One region of the Gilliamella apicola genome, then DNA from elsewhere that is predicted to be linked to it. Evidence: riboswitches for the same ligand, from Rfam matches in the RefSeq annotation. Region 1 holds a riboswitch; the other holds the start of a gene.

Region 1 (11,258 bases):
TACATTATAATGACCTAATACATCACCAAAACTGCGTTTAGAACCTTTTTGTAATTGTGGATCGGCCATACCTGCTACATCAAATAAACCAGCAACACCAAAAACGGTATTTAAAAAGAATCGAGCTAAATGTTTACCCGCTTCATGACCTTCACCTTGTAGAACACTATTGACCATTGAGGCTGGTTCAGAAAGGTTGGATGAAAAATTAACAACCCCTTTACGTATTGGGGAGGGCACATAATCTTTCCAGACCACTGCTGCAGGTCGCAAAATGTATGGATCAAGCGCATAATAATTTACATTAAACATAGTTTTATTGAACCCAGATAATGGGTCACTATAGCTATTTGTTTCAGGCTGATAGGTTGCACAACTTGTCAGTGTTAAAACCGAAAACATCATACCTATTATTCTTTTTTTCATAATGTTACCGAATAAAAATGATAAAGTGTTGAATACAATGATTGTATCATGTTTGATCAAAATAGAAAATTTTTCATGATTTAAATAGCAATGTTTGTTTAAATTTATTAAAATGCTCGCCGATATGACCTCATAGTTAAATGGATATAACGAGCCCCTCCTAAGGGCTAGTTGCAGGTTCGATTCCTGCTGGGGTCAAAATCAATAAAATGTAACAAAAAGACTTTCGACGATTACCTTCTGATAAAATATAGTTTTATTCCATGTGGTTTTATTTCATGTAGTTTAATGGCGTGGGGCGAACTAAAACATTTAACAACAATATTATTACGGTACTTTCATATTAAATTACAATCAATATTAATTGTAAAATATATAGAAGCTGGAAAAGTTATAAATAAACAATAACAGCGCTACGTTTTTGAAAGTCTCTGTTTATACATTACACCTATTGAGATCTAAACAATTCATTGTTGCTTATCTTTTTTTGCTTTAATCTTTTTTATCTTCTGAAAACCATCTAATAGCATAATTTATAAATAGTGTTTTTATCTGTTTTTGGAAAAACACTATCTGCATAACATACCAACGCAATTATTTTTAAGATTATTCAATTTAAAAAAAGAGTTTTAAAAAAATTCAATACATGGATATAAATTGAATAAATTATTTTATAGCTTAAAAATGGTTGTTAAATGAATTTGTATTATTTAATGACAAACTGTAATCATTTATTAAATAGAGTAAATTGCTTAATCGTATTGAGAAAAAAAGAATAGTTTTAAAGTAATGCGATAGATATCATGAAATATCTATTTTCTAAGCTTTTTTGTTTTAATTTTCCAACTATCAGATGAATATGAATTTAAAAGCAAAATCGTTTATTGTTTTTTTATAAATTCTATTAAGGAATCAAATAAAAGGTTCTTGCTTTAATTGCTATATGGGTAATGTAATAATGGTTATCAAAACAGAATATATGGTTTATAAAAAATGGTTATGTAAAAAACTTTTGCTAAATGTGCAAAAGAACCTTGTTAGCTAATCATCATTGATAAGTGTAAATATTATGTAATATTGAATTAACATTAGATAGAAATTTTGTAAAAAAAATATCAATACAAATTAAATTTAGCTTTGTAAAGCAAATTATCAACTTGAATGAGTTATTGTTGACTTTGTCACACTTAAAAATGCAAATAATTATTGATTCATCATCATAATAATAAATCTAACTAAATGATATTTTAGAACATTGATTTTAATTTTATAATTAGTTTTGTAATGATATCACCAAGAGTGCATTTTATTTTAATTATTAATATTTAAAGTGTAGTTAAGAAAAATCATACAAACAGATAAAAATTATTGTAAAGTAACAAGTTGCTAGTAAATAAAATCAAAATAGAAACTTCAAAAAATTAAGAGGGTAAGAAAAAAAAATTCCCCCGATGATAAAACACCAGAGGATGTATGCAAGGGATGACGCATATAAGGAGAAAGTGTTTAAATGATAGAATTTTTAGAGATATTTTGTCAAATTTGATCTGATAAGAATTCGTTAAATAAATTTCAAAATATTGAAATCGATAGCTAAATGGTTAACATTCAATATACATATAATTTACAGAGCATTTAGGCGGTTATTTAGTTAAAAAATTGCCAGCAATTGTAAGTAATTCGAAAAGCAAAGCAAAAGTTTGATTAATAAATTGGATTTATTTAAACAATAAATGTGAATTTTATAAAAAATCCTATATTAGGTATTATTACTTGATGTAATTCTTTATATAAAATACATAAAATAAATCTTTAAAATTCAAATTTAATTAATTCTTTGCTAATGTTAAGGCAATAAAGTTTTTGATTGTGTTAAATTAATGATATTGGTTAATTATCTATCTAATTTAAATTTATAAAAATTTAAGTTGCTTAAAACAGAGTGTTTAATAACTGTTTTTTAGTTTGCGGTTTGTTAATAACTAATTAAGAGCATTTTTTGTTAATAATAAATTATTCTAATCGCCAAAAAATAAAACTAAAGAATTATTGAGAACAGTAATATAGTATTTTTAGTAATTATTATTTATAACAAAAGGATAACATGGATAGTTATTATGCGATCTGTTAAGAAGTTATCAAATCAATATCTACATTGATAAGACATATTGTAAAAAAATCACCATTGGTGATTAACCGAGACAGTAAAAAATCATGATGAATAACAAACAAGGAAAGTAATAATGCCATCAAAATACCGCCCTCAGCTCTTAGGTTGGTTAAGTGACCTAGATAAAAAACCTTATAGAATGTCAGAGCATGTTCATCAATTAATTTATGCCAATGATAACTACTGTGCCTTTATTCGTCTTGAGGATGATGTCCAATCCTCATGTAACTTTCATAATATTTTAACAACTATTCTGTCAAGTTTTATATTTTTTGTTATGGTTATTATGATGTTTGATTCTGGTTTAAGTAAAGAAACAATAGTTTGTATAGTTATTTTGATTATTGATTGTATTGCTTTATATTTAGTGATTCCTGAACTTTACAAGTATGTATTTTCGAGCATGGGTAATCCTATTATATTCAATCGTAAGACAGGTAAAGTGTATGTTAATGAAAATTATTTTTTTAACTTCAAAGTATTACACAACCCTAAAGTATTTTTACAACCCAAAAAACGTCGTATACAAGAGTATGATTGGAATGATATGCATGGTGTAGTTAACCATAATTTATTACGAGGTATGGCACCTGCAACGTTATTAATGGTATGTCAATCAGGTACAAATCAGGTTATTGATCATGTTATGTTAGATCCTCAGAACGCCGCTTCAGGCAGAATACTTATCTGGAATTGGGTCAATAGTTTTATGGTGTTTTATAAATCAATAGATATAGATAGCGGCAAATATAAAACAGATGAAGAGGCAAAATTCAAAACAGATATAATAGACGGTGAAGGCTGGCCAGAATGGATGGTAGAAGCTTTTAATGCTACATCACTCGAGGAGTTAGCTGCAATTAAACAAAAATATAATATTAAGCCATAATAGCCAACTTAACTGGGCTATCCCGCCCCGGAAACGGTCGACATGGAAAAGGAATTTTTTGAAGTTTTTATAAATAATAAATCCACATCCGATCCAGATTTTTATTTTGACACGACAACCGAAGAATATCGGCAAAAAGACCCGGATGGCGTTAAATGGGTCACCTTTTACCGCGAAGCGCCACCTATACTAGATTATATTACGGTGATTGATACCGAACTGAATGATAATTTTGAAGATAAAAGTAAATAATAACGTCTTGTTACTTATATTAATTCTATTATAAATTCAATTAAATATAAATGAAATGATATAGACTCCTGAATATTTTTTACAAAAATCACTATTTATATATTTAAACATAGCGATTTTTTAAAGTTTTATAATAATCTTTTGATATAATTTAAATTTAACTAAAGATAATAAATTTTTTGATGATTTTTTATTTGAAAATGATGCTTAGAAAAAACTCACCACTTTCTTTATTTACAATTTTCCATCTAACTACTAAACTAATGTCGTTCTCAACGGGGTGCCTTATGGGCTGAGAGTGTTAGGTTTACTAATGCAACTCGTCGAACCTGAACTGGGTCATGCCAGCGGAGGGATTTGAGTTATCGTGTCTGCTCAAACCTTTTGTCTTTTATTCGCTTTTTTGGAGGCAAAATGTTTTGTAATAAATTTTTACTGTCTTTTTTATTCTTTGTATTCTGTGTAGCAACTTCAGCTAATGCTAATATTCATGAAAAACCTACTCTGACGATTTATACTTACAGCTCTTTTATTTCAGAATGGGGGCCAGGTGAAGCAATTAAACAGGGCTTTGAAGCGCAATGTGATTGCCAACTTGATATTGTAACGTTAGGTGATGGTGTGTCGATTTTAAATCGTCTTCGCCTTGAGGGTAACAAAACCAATGCTGATGTTATTTTAGGTTTAGACAATAATCTTTTAGGTCAAGCTAAACAGGCTAATATCATGGCACCTCATCAAATAACCAAACCTAACAATCTTAATACCGATTGGTGGGATGATGAATTTATGCCGTATGATTTCGGTTATTTTGCTTTTATCTATAATAAAGAAAAAATAGATAATCCTCCTCACTCATTGCATGAATTAGTTGACAATAAAGCCAATTGGAAAATTATTTATCAAGATCCTAGAACCAGTACTCCAGGATTAGGATTACTATTTTGGGTAAAAAATATTTATGGTAAGGATGCGATTTCTGCATGGCAAAAAATTGCTAAAAATACCGTAACGGTTACTAAAGGTTGGAGTGAAGCATACGGTATGTTTTTAAAAGGTGAAGCTGATTTTGTGCTTAGTTACAGCACTTCGCCAGTTGCACATATAATTAATGATCAAGATTATCGTTATAATGCCGCTATTTTTGATGAGGGGCATTATCGTCAAGTTGAAATAGCAGGTATCACCAAATATAGTCAACAACCACAATTAGCACGTCGCTTTTTACAATATCTATTAACACCAGAGGTACAACGCCAATTTGCTGAAAAAAATGTTATGTATCCTATTATAAATACGCCATTACCTGCTGCGTTTGATCAGATTAATAAAGTCAGTAAAGCGCTTGAATTTGATGCAGATAAAGTGGTTTATAATCAAAAAGCTTGGATACGTGAATGGCAATCAGCCATTAGTCAGTAATTAAAGAGATTGTTAATTTTTTTATAAAAAGCAATGTTGAATTTTAAAACGTTACTGCCGGGTATCAGCGCTGCTAGTTTGATAATAGCAGTTTTAGGAACTGCATTGTTTGCGCTTTGCTATACAGCCATAAAGTCCGATAATTTAACGCTCTATGTTGATAATTATTTATTGCACATTATTTGGATCACTTTCTTGCAAGCGATATTATCGACGTTTTTGTCGATATTTTTGGCCGTTGCTATGGCTAAAGCATTATCTATGATCAATTTTTTTGGAAAAAGCTTTCTGATACGGATTATGCCTGTAACGTTTATACTTCCAACATTGGTTGTTGTAACCGGGTTATTATTTGTTTATGGTCAACAGGGTTTATTCGCTACTTGTTTTGCCTATTTAGGTTTATCTTTTTCAACTTCAATTTATGGACTAGTTGGAATTTTATTGGCTCATGTGTTTTTGAATTTTCCTTATGCGAGTGGTCTTTTTTATCAAACGTTAAATAGTGTTCCTGTTGAGCAAAAGCAACTGGCAGCACAGCTCAATTTTTCTCATTTTACTTATTTTAAACTAGTAGAATGGCCATTATTGCGTCGGCAACTTTTACCTATGTCAGGACTGATCTTTATGCTTTGCTTTACCAGTTTTGCCATTGTTTTAGCATTGGGTGGAGGACCAAAATATACCACTATTGAAGTAGCTATTTACCAATCGATTCGCGATTTTGATTTGATGCAAGCCGTCATGTTAGCAATCATACAGCTTATTTGCTGTATGAGTTTTGTTTGGGTACTACGAAAAATAAATCATTACCACAATCTTAGTGCGCAGTATATTCGCTACCAATATCGTTTACCAAATACGGTGACTATTAGTTTGGTTAGTGCTGTTATTGTGATTTTGGGCGCAATGTATATTTTGTTGCCAATGGTTACGTTATTGATTGAAGGTATTGGTTATTTTCATTGGTCGCAGTTAAATTGGGCTTTTCAGCAAGCTGTTATCTATTCATTAATAATTGCCTTTGGTTCAGCTATGGTGGCTATATTACTTGCTTTATTAATACTTTGGACTAATAGCCGTCTATTGATTAGCAATCAGCAACAATGGAGCAATCGTTTAATGTTAGTGGGTTCATTAATATTAACTATTCCAAGCATGGTACTTGCATCAGGATTGTTTATTTTGTTATTTCAATATGCTGATAATGCAGTGTTTGTTTGTGGGTTAATGATGCTTTGTAATGGTCTAATGGCCTTACCATTTATTTTAAAAAATCTTGAAGTACCAATGTTTGATGTTACATCACGGTATTGGCAATTATGTCAATCTTTAAACATTGCAGGTATAAGGCATTTTTATCTAATTGAATATAAATCATTAAAAAAACTTCTTACGTTGAGCTTAGTCTTTTCGGCATTATTGTCAATGGGTGATTTTGGTATTATTGCGTTGTTTGGCGGGCAAGCCGTTACCACATTACCTTATTATTTGTATCAACAAATAGCGCATTATCATTATCAAGAGAGCGCCGTGACGGCTGCATTTTTGTTAATCTTATCTTTTAGTTTATTAATTGTGATGGATTATGATCGAACTTAATCAAATTAATTATCAATATGATGATTTTAAGATGCATTTTAATATGCAAATTGCTGCCCAAGAAAAAGTGGTCATTGTGGGGCCGAGTGGTGCGGGTAAAAGTACTTTATTAAGCTTGATCGCAGGATTTATTTTTCCAAGTTCTGGGCAAATCATCCTTAATAATCAAAATATGACTCAAACTTTACCGGGTAAGCGCCCAGTTTCGATGTTGTTTCAAAACAATAATTTATTCGATCATCTAACCGTTGAGCAAAATATTGCTTTAGGCATTAAACCGTCATTAAAACTAACGACTTTTGAGAAGCAAAATATCGCCGATATGTTGGCTAAAGTTGGTTTATCGGGCTTTAATGAACGCTATCCCAATCAACTTTCAGGTGGACAGCGTCAACGGGTTGCTTTGGCTCGCTGTTTAATTCAACATCGTCCGATTTTATTATTGGATGAACCATTTTCGGCATTAGACCAAGCTTTACGGTTTGAAATGTTAGCACTGGTTAATCATATCTGTGATGAATTTGATTTAACGTTACTTATGGTTTCGCATTATCTAGACGAGTCTTTAGATAACTTTTCACGCTGTTTAGTTGTTGATAATGGAAATATCATCTTTAACAATCCTCCTTGGCAACTTCATGAACCAGAAAATAAGATTATTGCTCAATTATTAGGTTTACCATTAAATAAAAACGATTTTATCTAAAAGATAAAATTGAGCGATTAATCTGCTAATTCACATTCAAATATAAAATTATTATTACTTAAGGTTTTATTAATCTAGTTTGTGTAATTTATACACATCTATAACCTATGATATCGAATAAATCTTCATGACAAATGTAAAAGAAAACAGAAAGTTTAGTTGGTCGGCGCTTATCTTTGTTATTTTATTTTTTACTTATTTTTCAATTGGGTTACAACTTTATATCTTTATTTCTGGACACGCCAATGCGATAGGCTTACGTGATTCAATCATTTATAGTTTAATTTGGCTGATCCCAGTTTTAATATTTCCGAATCAGACTCGAAAAATTGTCACTGTCTATGGTTTGATTGTGGGAAGCCTGTCATTGATTTCAATAAGTTATTTTATAATTTATCGTCAGGAATTTTCTCAAAGTGTATTTTTTGTCATGGCTGAGTCGAATTTGACTGAATCAAATGAGTTTATTCAACAGTATTTCAGTTTTAAATTAATGGCTTTAGTTGTTATTTATTGTTTGATTGGTATTTATCTGTGGCGCAAAGTAAGTCCAGTTTATGTTAAAAACACAACCAAATGGGTTGCGTCATTATTAATTGCCATTTATGCGATTATGCCACTGTTTATTAGTGTCACAATCAAAAAATCATCCTTGCAAAAAGCAACAACACATCTATTAACTCGAATGGAAACGACTATACCTTGGCAACTGATTAATAGTTATATCGCTTATCGCTCTCAACTTTCTAATATGGAAGATATAATGCATCATTTGAATGCTTTGCCTCCAGTTGAAAATTTAAAAGATACCAATGGTAATATCCCCAGAACACTGGTGTTAATTATAGGTGAATCAACTACCCGTAATCGAATGAGTATTTATGGATATTCACGTAATACAACGCCACAAATCGAGCAATTTAAAAAGGATAATCCTGAATTTATCGTGTTTAATGATGTTGTGTCATCAAGGCCTTATACCATAGAGGTTTTACAACAAGCTTTAACTTTTGCAGATGAACAACATCCTGACCTTTACCTTACTCAACCTTCGCTAATTCATTTAATGAAACAGGCGGGATATAAAACTTATTGGATAACTAATCAGCAAACGATGACTGAGCGAAATACTATGCTAACGATGTTTTCTAAGCAAGCAGATGAACAGTTTTATATGAATAACGATCGTAATCAAAGTTCAAGGCAATATGATGAATCAGTCTTTGAACCGTTTATGAAAGTGCTTGCTGAACCAGAAGAAAAGAAATTTATCATTATTCATCTGCTCGGTACACATATGAAATATGAGTTTCGTTATCCAAAAGATGGGGAACATGATCGATTTAAAGATAATGCAAGTATCCCATTTAACATTCAAGATGAAGACGTGGATGAATATAATTCTTATGATAATGCAATAAGTTATAATGATTTTGTGACAACCACGTTATTCAATCTATTTAAAAACAGTCATGCAAATGGTTTTATGTTATATTTTTCCGATCATGGCGAAGATGTTTATGAAACTCCACCACATGATATTTTAGGGCGTAATGAAAAGGCGCCAACACGTACCATGTATACTGTGCCATTTATGTTATGGCAATCACCACGTTGGATTGCATCTCACCCTAACCATTATCAAGCATATGTAAATCGAAAATTTAGTACTCAGGATTTGATTCATACTTGGTCTGATTTAGCTGGACTGAGTTATAACTTATATGTGCCAGAAAAAAGTTTGGTAAATCCCAATTATTATGAGGGAAAACGCTGGATTGGTGATCCTTACAATAAAAATGGCTTGGTTGATTTTGATAAATTAAAAAAGTAACACCCAAGACTGTTTACACTAGCATTTAAGGTATGTTATTGTATATTTATACAGTTATGTTTTAAATGCAGTGAAACAGTTATCTATGCGAAAAATTATTCATGTTGATATGGATTGTTTTTATGCCGCAGTTGAAATGAGGGATAACCCGCGTTATCGTAATTTACCGATAGCAGTAGGGGGTGACCCTCGCAAACGCGGTGTTGTTGCTACTGCAAATTATTTAGCTCGTCAATATGGCGTACATAGTGCGATGTCTATGTCACAAGCATTAAAATTATGCCCAAATCTTAAAGTCATCCCAAGTCGTCACGCTGTTTATAAAGAAGTTTCTAATCAAATTCATCAAATATTTCAGCGCTATACTAAAGCCATTGAAACTTTGTCATTGGATGAAGCTTATTTAGATGTAACCGATTGTAAACTTTGTCATGGTTCTGCCACTTTAATTGCTCAAGATATCCGCCAGGCGATATATAAAGAACTCGAATTGACCGCTTCAGCTGGCGTAGCTCCACTTAAATTTTTAGCTAAAATAGCTTCGGATATGAATAAACCTAATGGGCAATATGTAATCACTCCTGATGCTGTTGCAAGCTTTATTGCTCAATTACCGCTTAAAAAAATTCCTGGTGTGGGTAAAGTAACCGAAAAAAAATTAACTGAATTAGGGCTAATTACCTGTAAGGATGTTGTTAATTATGATGTAAGTAAATTACTTAACCAATTTGGTAAATTCGGTCGAGTCTTATATGAAAGATGTCAAGGCATTGATGACCGTGAGGTCTGCAATGATAGACAACGTAAATCGGTAGGGGTAGAGCGCACGTTAGTTAACGACATTCACTCTTGGGATGAGTGTTTATTACAGTTTGATCCATTATTTGAAGAGCTCAAAATTCGGTTGAGTAAAGTTCGTTCTGATTTGTCGATTGCTCGGCAAGGAGTTAAGTTTAAATTTGATGATTTCCAGCTTACTACGCAAGAACATATTTGGTCTAAACTTGATAAGCAGGATTTGATTGAACAAGCCTACAAAGTTTGGCAAGAACGTCGAAATGGTCGTGGTGTGCGTTTAATTGGTTTTCATGTTACTTTAATTGATCCCCAGCTTGATAAGCAGTTGCCCTTTAATTTTTAATCATTTTTATAGATAAAAAAGAGGATGCGTGCAATGCCACAGCATCCTCTCCAAATTACAATTTGCGTGTTTGCGTTATTTTAAATTAGCACCGTTACTGTCAATGACTTGCTTATACCAATCAAATGAATCTTTCTTATAACGTTTCATGGTTCCGTTACCTTCATTATCACGGTCTACATAAATCACACCATAACGTTTTTTCATTTCACCAGTTGTAAAGGATACTACATCAATAATACCCCATGCGGTATAACCTATGATATCAACCCCATCATAATCTATAGCTTTTAACATTGCTTTAATGTGTGCGCCAAGATATTCGATACGTGGTTTATCATGAACTTTATTACCGTTTTCTAATTCATCTATAGCGCCAAAACCATTTTCCACAATAAATAGTGGTAATTGATAGCGATCATATAAACGATTAAGGGTATAACGTAAGCCTTCAGGATCAATTGGCCAGCCCCAATCACTACTTTTTATGTATGGATTTTCAACGGCATTAGGTAAAGCACCATTGACGATGTTGTCACGATTATCATTTTTAGCATCAGCTTTAACAACAGTTGACATGTAATAACTAAAGCCGATGTAATCAACGGTACCTTGTTTTAAAATTGCTAAATCTTCATCGGTGATATCAAGCTTATAACCTTCTCGTTCAAACTCTTTTAAGGCATAAGATGGATAATAACCGCGAACATGCACATCAGGGAAGAAGAAGCGTTGATGCATAGCAATTTCAGATGCCATCATATCTTCTGGATTACAAGAATATGGATAAATCGGCACATGAGAAATCATACAACC
Region 2 (11,258 bases), 450 kb from region 1:
AGTAACGATTAAAGCCATCTAAATATATGGGTTAGTTATGAAGATTATTATTCTTGGTGCCGGACAAACAGGCAGTGCTTTAGCTGAATACCTTGTTACCGAAAAACAAAACGATGTTACTGTGGTCGATGAAGATCACGACAAATTGCAATCTTTACAAGAACGTTTTGATTTACAAGTCATTTGTGGCAAATCATCTTACCCGCAAGTATTAGAAAGTGCAGGTGCTGAATCGGCTGATATGTTGGTTGCCGTCACAAATTCGGACGAAGTTAATATGATGGCCTGTCAAATAGGTCACGTTATGTTCAATATTCCGCAAAAAGTCGCACGCATTCGTGCACCAGAATATAACGACGAGAAATATCCATTTTTCAATAAAGATTGCATTAATATCGATCATATTATTGCCCCAGAAAATCTGATCACCAATCACGTAAGTCAGTTAGTACAATATCCAGGCTCATTACAGTTTGCCTCTTTTTACGATAATCGTGTATGTTTAGTTGCTGTGACAGCCTACTATGGTGGTGCCTTAGTCGGAAGTGAGTTGTCTGAACTGAAAGAACACCTACCACATGTTGAAGCGAGAGTTGTTGCAATATATCGAAAAAATCGCTTTATTCGTCCATTAGGCTCCACCCTCATTGAAGCGGGTGATATGGTTTATTTCATTACCCCGCCTAGCAATATCAAAGCAGTTACAAGTGAATTACAGCGGTTAGAAAAACCTTATAAACGAATTATAATTAGTGGTGGCGGTGGCATCGCGATTGCTTTAGCTAAACGTTTAGAGAATGACTATCAAGTTAAATTAATTGAACGTAATGCTGAACGTGCCGAGTTAATTGCTGAACAACTAGTTAATACCACTGTTTTACATGGTGAATCGTCAGATCAAGAACTGCTATCACAAGAACAAGTTGAACTTACGGATCTGTTTATTGCTGTAACAAGTGACGATGAATCTAATATAATGTCATCAATGTTAGCTAAAAGAATGGGCGCTAAAAAAGTTATTGTTTTAATTCAAAAGCAAGCCTACCTTGAACTGATTAATGATAGCGTTATTGATATTGCTATTTCACCACAACATGCCACTATTTCAGAGCTATTAAGCCATGTAAGACAAACAGGAGTTGTTAAAGTTGTCTCTTTAAGACAGGGCGAATCTGAAATTGTCGAAGTGGTTGCTCATGGGAATAAAGAAAATTCCAAATTGGTGGGTAAAAATATCAACGGCTTAAAATTACCTTCTGGTGCTACCATTGGTGCGGTAGTCCGTGGCGAAGATGTGATTATCGTTAATACAGATTTAACCATCGAAAGTAATGATCATCTCATCATCTTCTTACCTGACCGACGTGACATAACTGATATAGAAAAATTATTACAATAACTTGTGTTAAATCATTAGTCAGTCCATAATAAAAGCTCTTTTGACTCGGGGTGTTTTTTGTTGCTTACAAAAAACTGAGATTTTACCCGTTGAACCTGATCTGGATTATACCAGCGTAGGGAAGTCTAAGCCTTGAAAATCCTCAATTGGCACACTCTTCCCTTAGTTAACTTTATAAATTGTTGTAAGGAAAGAATATGTCTGCCACTCAAGCCCTGCAAATATCCCAAGTAAGACCTTTTATCGATCATGTAAAACAACATCATCCATTAGTACACTGTATTACTAATGATGTGGTTCAAAATTTTACAGCGAATGTATTATTAGCAATTGGCGCATCACCAGCAATGGTCATTGCTAAGCAAGAAGTTGCCTCATTTGTAAAAATTGCCAATAGTTTACTAATCAATGTTGGCACCCTTGATAGCAATAGCGCAGAAAGCATGTTATTAGCAGCTGCCAGTGCCCAAAAAAATCACATACAATGGGTACTCGATCCGGTCGCAGTAGGACCAGCACTTGCTTATCGTACCGAGATTGTGCATCAATTAATTAGTTTTAAACCTACCGTTATTCGTGGTAATGCTTCAGAAATATTAGCCTTAAATGGTGATAACTCATCATCCAAAGGTCCTGATGGTCAAGATTCTACTGAATCAGCCTTAAATGCGGCTAAACAGCTTGCACAAAAACATCAAACCATCGTTAGCATTACTGGAGATGTTGATTATATTACTGACGGTAAACAAACTTACAGCATCACAGGCGGGGATATAGCATTAACTAAAATTACTGGTACTGGCTGCTCGCTATCAGCCATGGTTGCAGCTTTTATTGCTGGTTCAACCAATACCTTACTTGCTACAGCATCAGCCTGTTTTATGATGAAAAAAGCTGGAGAACTTGGCAACAAACAACAAGGATTAGGCACTTACGCTGTATCACTGATAGATCAGCTTTCACTATTTAACCCATCACATATATAAGGAAATCAGATGAATAAACGACTCGACTTAAGTCTCTATTTAGTTTTAGATCCAATTTTATGTGGTGGTATTAATGGCATGGTAGAAACCACTAAAATCGCAGTTGCTAACGGAGTAACCGCAGTCCAATTAAGATCAGAACATGAATTTTCTGGTAAAAATTGGTATTACGCTGCATTAGCATTAAAAGAAGCGTTAAGCGATACGCACGTTCCTTTATTTATTAACGATCATGTTGATATTGCACTAGCAATTGATGCTGATGGTGTCCATATTGGGCAAAGCGATTTACCTGTCGATGTTACTCGCAAATTAATTGGCAATAACAAATGGTTAGGATTTTCGGTTGCTAATCGCCAACAACTTGATGAAGTCTCATGGCAACTTGTCGATTATATTGGAATTGGTCCAATTTATCCTACCACAACAAAACAAGATGCTGCACCGGCAATGGGTATGCCACAATTAACCCAATTAGTTAGGCTAAAACAGTGCCCTGCTGTAGCAATAGGTGGTATTAATATCAATAATGCTACCGCAATATTGCAAAGCGGTATTGAGGGAATTGCTGTTGTTTCGGCAATTTGTGGTCAAAAAAATATTCAACAAGCCACGCTATCGTTACTTGAAAAAGTACAACAAGCTAAAAATAAATAAGAGGTAATACTATGACAACTGTTGCTTTAACCATTGCCGGTTCTGATCCAAGTGGTGGTGCAGGTATCCAAGCAGATTTAAAAGCCTTTTCAGCTCTCGGAGCATATGGAATGTCAGTAATCACAGCTCTTACCGCACAAAGTACCCAAGGAGTTGATAGCGTATTGGCAATCGATCCTACATTTGTGGCTGAACAATTTAATACGCTGTATCACGATATAAAAATTGATAGCGTAAAAATAGGAATGCTAATGAATAAAGAGATTGTAACTACTGTTTATCATCTGCTAAACAATAATCCTATTGCCAACATTGTGCTAGACACGGTAATGATTGCTAAGGGAGGACATTCGCTGTTAAAACCTGAGGCAGTTAGCGCAATTCGTGAACTATTATTACCTTTAGCAACGGTAATAACACCTAATATTCCAGAAGCAGCAACTTTACTAGATTGTGAGGAAGCAAAGGATGAAGATCAAATGCAACTACAAGGTCATGAGTTATTGAAGTTAGGTTGTAAAGCAGTATTAATGAAAGGTGGCCATTTACCAAGTCAAGAAAGCCCTGATTATTTAATAACTCCAATGCAAACGATTAGAATAGTATCACCACGAATCCAAACTAAAAATACTCATGGTACGGGCTGCACATTATCGGCAGCAATTGCGGCACTGTTGCCTAAACATTGTTTAGAAGATGCCATACATCAAGCGAAAGATTACTTGCAAGGCGCAATTACTCATGCAGATGATTTAAAGATTGGTAATGGAATTGGTCCAACGCACCACTTTTATCGATGGTGGTAGATTAAATTTTTTAATAAATACTGAAACAAGTGTGCCGAAAAAATGGTTAATACGTTTTTTAAACATAACCTCACACTTGCTCGGTATAAATATTTAATATTATCTGAATTTCAATTAATAAACAGAATCGGTTTTCTTTTTAATATCCAATGACTAAAAACCATGAAAAATATAAGAATTAAAACCGTGATTACATCTAACATGATTCAAAAGCACCCTATCTTTAAGAAAAATTCTTAAAAATACGAATTGTGATTTAAAGGGCTTTGATCTGCCCTTTTGTTCAAATATGATTTTGTATTGAAGATTGGAACATCAAAAAAACTAATGCAGATTCTTAGCTTCATTCACACTACAGTGAAGCGCGCCTTGTTTGCCATCTTTATCTTCTGAATAGACAGCCCAGCAACTCTTCATTGAAAGATCTATCTTTTTGGTGATTGCAACTCCGCTCCCATATTGACAAACAACATAATAAGGAACGGTATCTTTAACATGATTCACTTCCCATATTAATTTCTGTTGTTGACCATCAATTGTGCCTTTTGCCGGTACCAGTGAAGCTTTAAGAGCAGGTTTATCATGAAAAAGACCCAAAGTAGAAAAAGATGAAGTATAAGTTTTATCTTCAGAAATTTCCCATCCTTCTGGTATTTCTTCAAATTTTATTTTAAATGACATCTCTTTTGGACAATCAATCTGATACGCATTCACACTAAAAACGCTAGCTAAACAAGCAATGGCTATCATCGTACTGTATAATCTTTTTCCTTTCATATTCTATTTTCCTCTAAATATTGTCTTTGCTATTAATAAATAGGAAAAACAATTAATATTGCAAATAATTACACCAATTACACAACAATATTAGATAGTTATAATTAATTTTTTAAGAAATTTGATAATAAATTTCCAACCTAATTATTTGTATTGTTTGTTTCATTATTGGTACAGTCAAGTGAAACAATATTATTTTCTACTTTGCCGTATTTATCCTCAGAATAAAAGCCCTTACAAACATTCACCGAACGATCAATTTTTTTTATCAATTGGATAAAAGTTCCATCATAACTACAGTCGGCATAAAATGGCACGTCATCAAAAGGTGGACTTACCAGCCAGGTAAGCTCGTACTGACTACCCCAATTTTTACGACCGATTAAAGTTTCTTGGGGTTTTTGTAAGAGCATTTTAACTGGTTTATCGTAATAGACGGATATGTCGGAAGGCTCATACAAAGTACTATCTTCACTCTCAACAACTTCCCAGCCATCTGGAAGATTTTCGACAGATTCTTTGACTTTGAGTTCTTTTGGACATTCAATCTGATAAGCATTCACAGCAAAAACGGCAGACAACCAAGCCATTGAAACTACAGTAATGCATAACTTTTTTTTATTCATCCTATAAATCCTTTTAAAATCAGCTATTATTTAAATGATTATGCCAACACCATAACAAAAATCAAGATGAATTAATATTTTAAATAGAATAAGAAATTTTGTATAAGACAAATTTGTTAAAAAGTTTCAGATAACGCATACGTTTCAGTAAAAACTGTCACATTTGTAAAAATTATTCAGGAGTCTATATCGTTTCATTATAAATTGATAATAAGTTATTACCTTATAAAACATAATTATTATTTTTTAAGGTAATGCATCATATTAATTAGAAGTAGTTTATCCAAGATATTTTCATTACCAGTTATTTAACAAAGAATGTTTATATCGTTCTAGGGAGTCGAAAAAAATCAACTTATCCAAGTTAAGTCAAAATATTCAGTTATTTTTTGATAAACGCTATTTATATACGTTTTATTGATTTTTAGGTTTAGATTTTTGTACTATTTTGATCATCATGATTTTTATAACTTGTATTGTAATTATCGGCGAGTTTAAGTTTTTATTAGAAAAATATTTAATTTTTTCCTATTGTTATCACTTATAACAAGTCCGCTACTCTTTTTAGATTTATCATAAATAAGAGTTGAATTTAAGTCACCTATACATTTGTGACGATATAGACTCCTGAATAATTTTTACAAAAATAAATGTAATTTATTAAATATTTTTAAAGAATTTTCTTTAACGTTTCTTAAATTATTCTGTGATATAAAAAAGGCGATTTTTCAACTTAATCGCCTAAATTTATTAATACCAAAGTAGATATTATTAATTTCTAATATGAAATACCCACAAATTCAAATCCAGCGTCATTAATTGCTGCAATTGTTGCTTCTTGTGAGATTGTACCGCCTTCTATATCAACTTCATGCTTAGTAAGATCTACAGTTACTTTCGCTTTAGGATCGATAGCATTGATTGCTTTGGTGATGGTATTAACACAATGTTGGCAACTCATATTATCGACTATTAATTTCATCATTAACCCCTTTTAGTTATTTAATAATTCAATTACTCACTTAGCAAAATTAAGGTATACGCTAAATAAGTTTGCTAGCTAAGTAAGGCGTAACGACTATATTACGCCAATAAACTGATAAAAAAAATAGTTTGGAATATTTTTAAAATCACTCAATTAAATACACTGTTTCATTAAATAACTGATCATCATAATCGAAATAAATAATGGTCTAATACTAGATCGTAAAATTCCACAAAGCCATCTGACTAATTTCTTTAAATATATTGTCATATCTACCCTATATGTAATAAACGATGGTAATGCCAAATATTGCTGTATTTGTTGTGAATCATGCCACTTTATTTTATCTACTAGGCTTGTCATAGTTCATTCAAGCCAGCTAGATTATCGATGAACTTAGTAAGTGAATCGCAAATATAAAAAATCCCAGTTTTTAGGCTGGGATCTTAATTATTAGCCAAACATCTTAATTCCTAAACGACGGCATTCTAAATACCAAAGACCGATCCCGATTGGAATACCTAAAGGCGCTATTTTGCAGGCTATATATATATCTTCAGTGTTAATTACAAATTGATTTGTTTTAAAATAAAGCAAAATTGAAGATATTAAACTTGTAATTAAAATAATCAAAAACAACAGTAAAGGTATCGCTATACATACAAACAATAATGCTAAATATTTTCTATACTTCTTCATCTTACTTTCTCCTTCATCAAATTATTAATTTTATTGTCAATTAATTCTTATCTAACGAAATTTACGACTCTTACAGTAATAGTGGATATAAAGCTTTGCGTAGCAGGTTTAGTAATTATCAAAATACTAATTAATACTTATTTATATTGCTTCAAAATAAAACAGTAATTGTGTTTGACTTACTTATCAGATCAAAATGAAAGAAAATAACTTAAAAAAATTATCGGTAAATATAACTTCAATAGCGCCATAAGCTCTAGATAACTATTCCAAAAAGCCAGATAAAAAAAGGGATCTAATGAAGTTGCTTAAATTAAAAACTGTTTATTGTCTATTTTATCACCAAATATATGAATATTACACTAAAAACATTCTCTCTAATCTGGTTCTAACCATGAAAATTAATTAGACAAAGACCCAGTTGGTCTTTTTTTGCTTCCTCTATTTTTTGTTCATAATATAAGATATTTCAATATATTCTTTAATTTTTGACTTTCTCTTGAGTTAATTCTTTAGCACAATGATTAACAAATGTATTAAGGAATTTTTTTGCATATTCCAAAAAATAGTCCAACTAATTCTGAATGATAGTTTATGGTCATTAACATCTATCTCACTAAGTTTAAAAATTTATAAAAATTGTTATTATAAGAAATAATAAAACTAGCTATCCACTCAGTAGATTTAACTGCATGATCTGGCACATAATCAGATATTTCTTTTTCTGATAATAGTTGTTTTAAACAATTCATTATTATCTTTACCGCTTTAATTAATATTAGAATTTAACCATTTATCAAATAAAGATTGCTAATCCTTTTGATAGTTAAGTACACAAACTATTTAGAATAAATTAATAATAGGTTATTGATAGTTGTAGCGGGTATCTTTGAGATTTGGTTAGTCGATATTTTTGGTAAAAATAATTTAGAAGTGCATAGCATTTCATGAATATTTTTGAATTTTATATGATTATATGTGCTTGATAATTTTTAGTATATTTTTATAATATTCTAAATATTCTTTGTAATACTATTAATAAAAGATAAAATCTAACCTATTATTTAACAATTCAAATATTAAACACATGAGCAAAAAATTAAACATTAATCATACGAGTAAAGATTTAGATAAAATTAGTAGATTTCTAAGCTATGTTTTAAGGCATAAACCAGAATCCATAGGAATCACATTAGATAGTAATGGTTGGGTTAGGATAGATGTTTTAATTCGGCAAGCGAAGAAACATCGTATGTACCTTTCTCAAGACTTAATTACCGAAATCGTTAGAACAAATGATAAAAAACGCTTTACTCTGTCCGAAGATAATTTAAAAATTCGTGCAGCACAAGGGCATTCAACTAATCAAGTTAATATAGCGTATATTGAAAAAATCCCACCTGAACATTTATATCATGGTACAGCAACTCATTTTCTTGATTCAATTTTTCAGCAAGGTTTGATTGCAGGCAAACGTCATTATGTTCATATTTCATGTGATGAAAAAACAGCTGTAACCGTTGGTAAACGTCATGGCAAACCAATTGTATTAAGAATTAATGCACTAGCAATGTATCAACAAGGTTTTAAATTTTATTTGGCTGATAATGGAGTTTGGTTGACCAATAATGTTCCAAGTCAATTTTTAGAAGTTATTTAAATTAAATCAGTAAAACTGAAAAAAAATCTCTATGCTTTTGTGTGAAAAAATTTAATTAGTGTAGTGGTACATACTTTAAGATTAATTAAATAAATGAAAGCGTCTCTATTGATCAAATCTATTTTTTAAAATCAATAATAATGCGGTTTATTTAGCGTATTCTTTCCTCAATTTTTAGATAACCCATATCTTAAGACAAATTTGACATAATAATTTTAAAATATTACATGATAAAAATCATCGACATCAATTAGAATTGGCGGTATTGTATATTTATTCATCTAAGCAGGTGTTGTGATTAATTTGTCCGCTGTTTTTCATTTTGATCTTGGCTCAGATGTGTAGTTGTCTTCTTTTTTTATTTTTTCATAAACGATAGTCAGGTTAATTAGGAGCCTAAAAATGCAACATATTATGGAAACAATTAGGAAAACAGAACAAGAATTTATTGAGATTCGACATCAAATTCATCAACATCCTGAAGTAGGTTTTGAAGAGAATAAAACCAGCGATTTGGTTGCAAATAAATTGGCTGAGTGGGGATACGAGGTTCATCGAGGGTTAGCCAAAACAGGAATCGTTGGTGTTTTAAAAAATGGTACCAGCAATAAAAAAATTGGTTTCAGAGCAGATATGGATGCTTTACCCATAGTTGAAGCATCAGGTAAACCTTGGAGTAGTTTAATCCACGGCAAATTTCACGGTTGTGGTCATGATGGACATACCACTATTTTGCTGTGCGCGGCTAAATATCTTGCCGAAACCCGTAATTTTGATGGCACGTTACATGTTATTTTTCAACCTGCAGAAGAGTTATTGTATGGTGGCAAGGTAATGGTTGATGATGGTTTATTTAAAAAATTTCCTTGTGATATTATTTTCGGTATCCACAATATGCCCGGATTCAAAGAAGGTCATTTTTATTTTAGAGCCGGTGCGCTTATGGCTTCATCCGATACCATCCATATCAATATTAAAGGCAAAGGTGCTCATGGTGCTATGCCTGAACGAGGAATTGATGCGACCCTTGTTGCTTGTTATATCGGTACCGCACTGCAAAGTATTGTTTCTCGTAATGTTTCACCGTTTGAGCAAGCCGTTATCACCATTGGTTGTATTGAGTCTGGTGAAGCGCCGAATGTAGTTAATAGTGATGCACTTATGAAACTAACCGTTAGAGCATTAGATAATGATACCCGAACGTTATTACTTAAACGTATTACTGAAATTGCCACTTCGCAGGCAGAAAGTTTTGGCGCTTGCGTTAAAATCGAGCATGTCAATGGTAGCCCTGTTTTACATAATGGTGCGGATGCAACAAAATTTGCACTTGACGTTGCCCAGAAATTAGTCGGTAAAGATCGCGTTCATGATAATTGCCATCCTTTTATGGGCAGTGAAGATTTTGCTTTTATGTTAGAGAGTAATCCAAATGGCTGTTACATGATTATAGGAAATGGCGATGAACCAGGTTTTTGTAGTGTACATAATCCTGGTTATGATTTTAATGATAAATGTATAGTTCCTGCTGCGTCATATTGGGTTGCATTAACTGAAACATATTTAAGTAAATAAGGATAGCGTACATCTATGGCAAATTTAAATATGTCAAATTCAACAAATTCTGAAGCCGTGCCATTTAAAAACTATAATCGGTTGATATTAGGCATTGTATTAGGGGTCATTACTTTTTGGCTTTTTGCTCAATCAATTGTCAATGTTGGTCCTGCTGTTCAGTATTCTGTCGGTATTACACCTGCTTCTTTTAATTTGGCGGTGAGTTTAACCGCCCTCTTTTCTGGTTGTTTTATTGTGGTTGCTGGCGGACTGGCTGATCGTTTTGGGCGTGTTCGTTTTACTTATTTAGGTTTTATTTTAAGTATTATTGGTTGCCTTTGTTTGATCTTCTCACAAGGTGAAGTGTTATTCATCATTGGACGCATTATTCAAGGTTTGTCAGCTGCCTGTATTATGCCCTCGACTTTAGCGTTAGTGAAAACTTATTTTCAAGGTAAAGATCGCCAACGTGCATTAAGTTTTTGGTCGATTGGTTCTTGGGGCGGTTCAGGTACTTGTGTGCTTGCTGGTGGTGCCATAGCAACTTATTTAGGTTGGCAGTGGATTTTTATTATTTCAATCATCTGTGCTGTACTAGGTATGCTGTTATTGAAAGGAACGCCAGAAACCAAAATTGAAGATCCTTCAAGTCTGCCAAAATTTGATTATGCTGGACTATTTGTTTTTGTTATTACTCTAGTTTCATTAAATCTTGTGATAACCAAAGGCTCTACATTTGGTTGGACAAGTGCAGTAACATTATCTTTAGCTACGGTATGTTTTGTTTTTCTTATTTTATTTTTTGTTATTGAAAAACGTAAAGCAAGTGGCGCTTTTATTGATTTTTCATTATTTAAAAATGTACCTTACCGTGGTGCTACCTTATCTAACTTTCTGCTCAATTCTGTTGCTGGTACATTAATTGTTGCCAGTACTTATACTCAACAAGGGCGCGGTTTTACCTCTTTTCAAAATGGATTATTAACTATTGGTTATTTAGTGTCGGTATTATGTATGATTCGAATTGGAGAAAAAATCTTACAAAAAGTGGGCGCAAAAAAACCAATGTTACTTGGACCGTTAATTACTGGCTCAGGAATTGCGTT

What was found. Region 1 has a riboswitch for thiamine pyrophosphate ahead of thiB (thiamine ABC transporter substrate binding subunit). Riboswitches for the same ligand answer to the same signal wherever they lie in the genome.
Region 2: linked by a shared signal. The riboswitch ahead of thiM (hydroxyethylthiazole kinase) and the one ahead of thiB (thiamine ABC transporter substrate binding subunit) in region 1 are both predicted to bind thiamine pyrophosphate.

What each region holds. Positions count from the first base shown of each region.
Region 1 covers NZ_CP007445.1:1,917,958-1,929,215, reverse strand. The annotation lists gene GAPWK_RS08695 (MlaA family lipoprotein) at 1-426, opposite strand, end outside; tRNA gene GAPWK_RS08690 (tRNA-Arg) at 553-624, shown strand; gene GAPWK_RS08680 (DUF6708 domain-containing protein) at 2,670-3,485, shown strand; gene GAPWK_RS08675 (hypothetical protein) at 3,528-3,737, shown strand; TPP riboswitch at 4,004-4,111, shown strand; gene thiB (thiamine ABC transporter substrate binding subunit) at 4,152-5,159, shown strand; gene thiP (thiamine/thiamine pyrophosphate ABC transporter permease) at 5,193-6,761, shown strand; gene thiQ (thiamine ABC transporter ATP-binding protein ThiQ) at 6,748-7,467, shown strand; gene cptA (phosphoethanolamine transferase CptA) at 7,595-9,301, shown strand; gene dinB (DNA polymerase IV) at 9,387-10,442, shown strand; gene GAPWK_RS08645 (6-phospho-beta-glucosidase) at 10,518-11,258, opposite strand, start outside.
Region 2 covers NZ_CP007445.1:2,366,890-2,378,147, forward strand. The annotation lists gene trkA (Trk system potassium transporter TrkA) at 38-1,399, shown strand; TPP riboswitch at 1,436-1,538, shown strand; gene thiM (hydroxyethylthiazole kinase) at 1,597-2,385, shown strand; gene thiE (thiamine phosphate synthase) at 2,395-3,042, shown strand; gene thiD (bifunctional hydroxymethylpyrimidine kinase/phosphomethylpyrimidine kinase) at 3,054-3,848, shown strand; gene GAPWK_RS10640 (STY0301 family protein) at 4,173-4,625, opposite strand; gene GAPWK_RS10645 (STY0301 family protein) at 4,766-5,251, opposite strand; gene GAPWK_RS10650 (heavy-metal-associated domain-containing protein) at 6,030-6,233, opposite strand; gene GAPWK_RS10655 (hypothetical protein) at 6,690-6,935, opposite strand; gene GAPWK_RS10660 (RNA 2'-phosphotransferase) at 8,023-8,595, shown strand; gene GAPWK_RS10665 (M20 aminoacylase family protein) at 8,998-10,170, shown strand; gene GAPWK_RS10670 (MFS transporter) at 10,186-11,258, shown strand, end outside.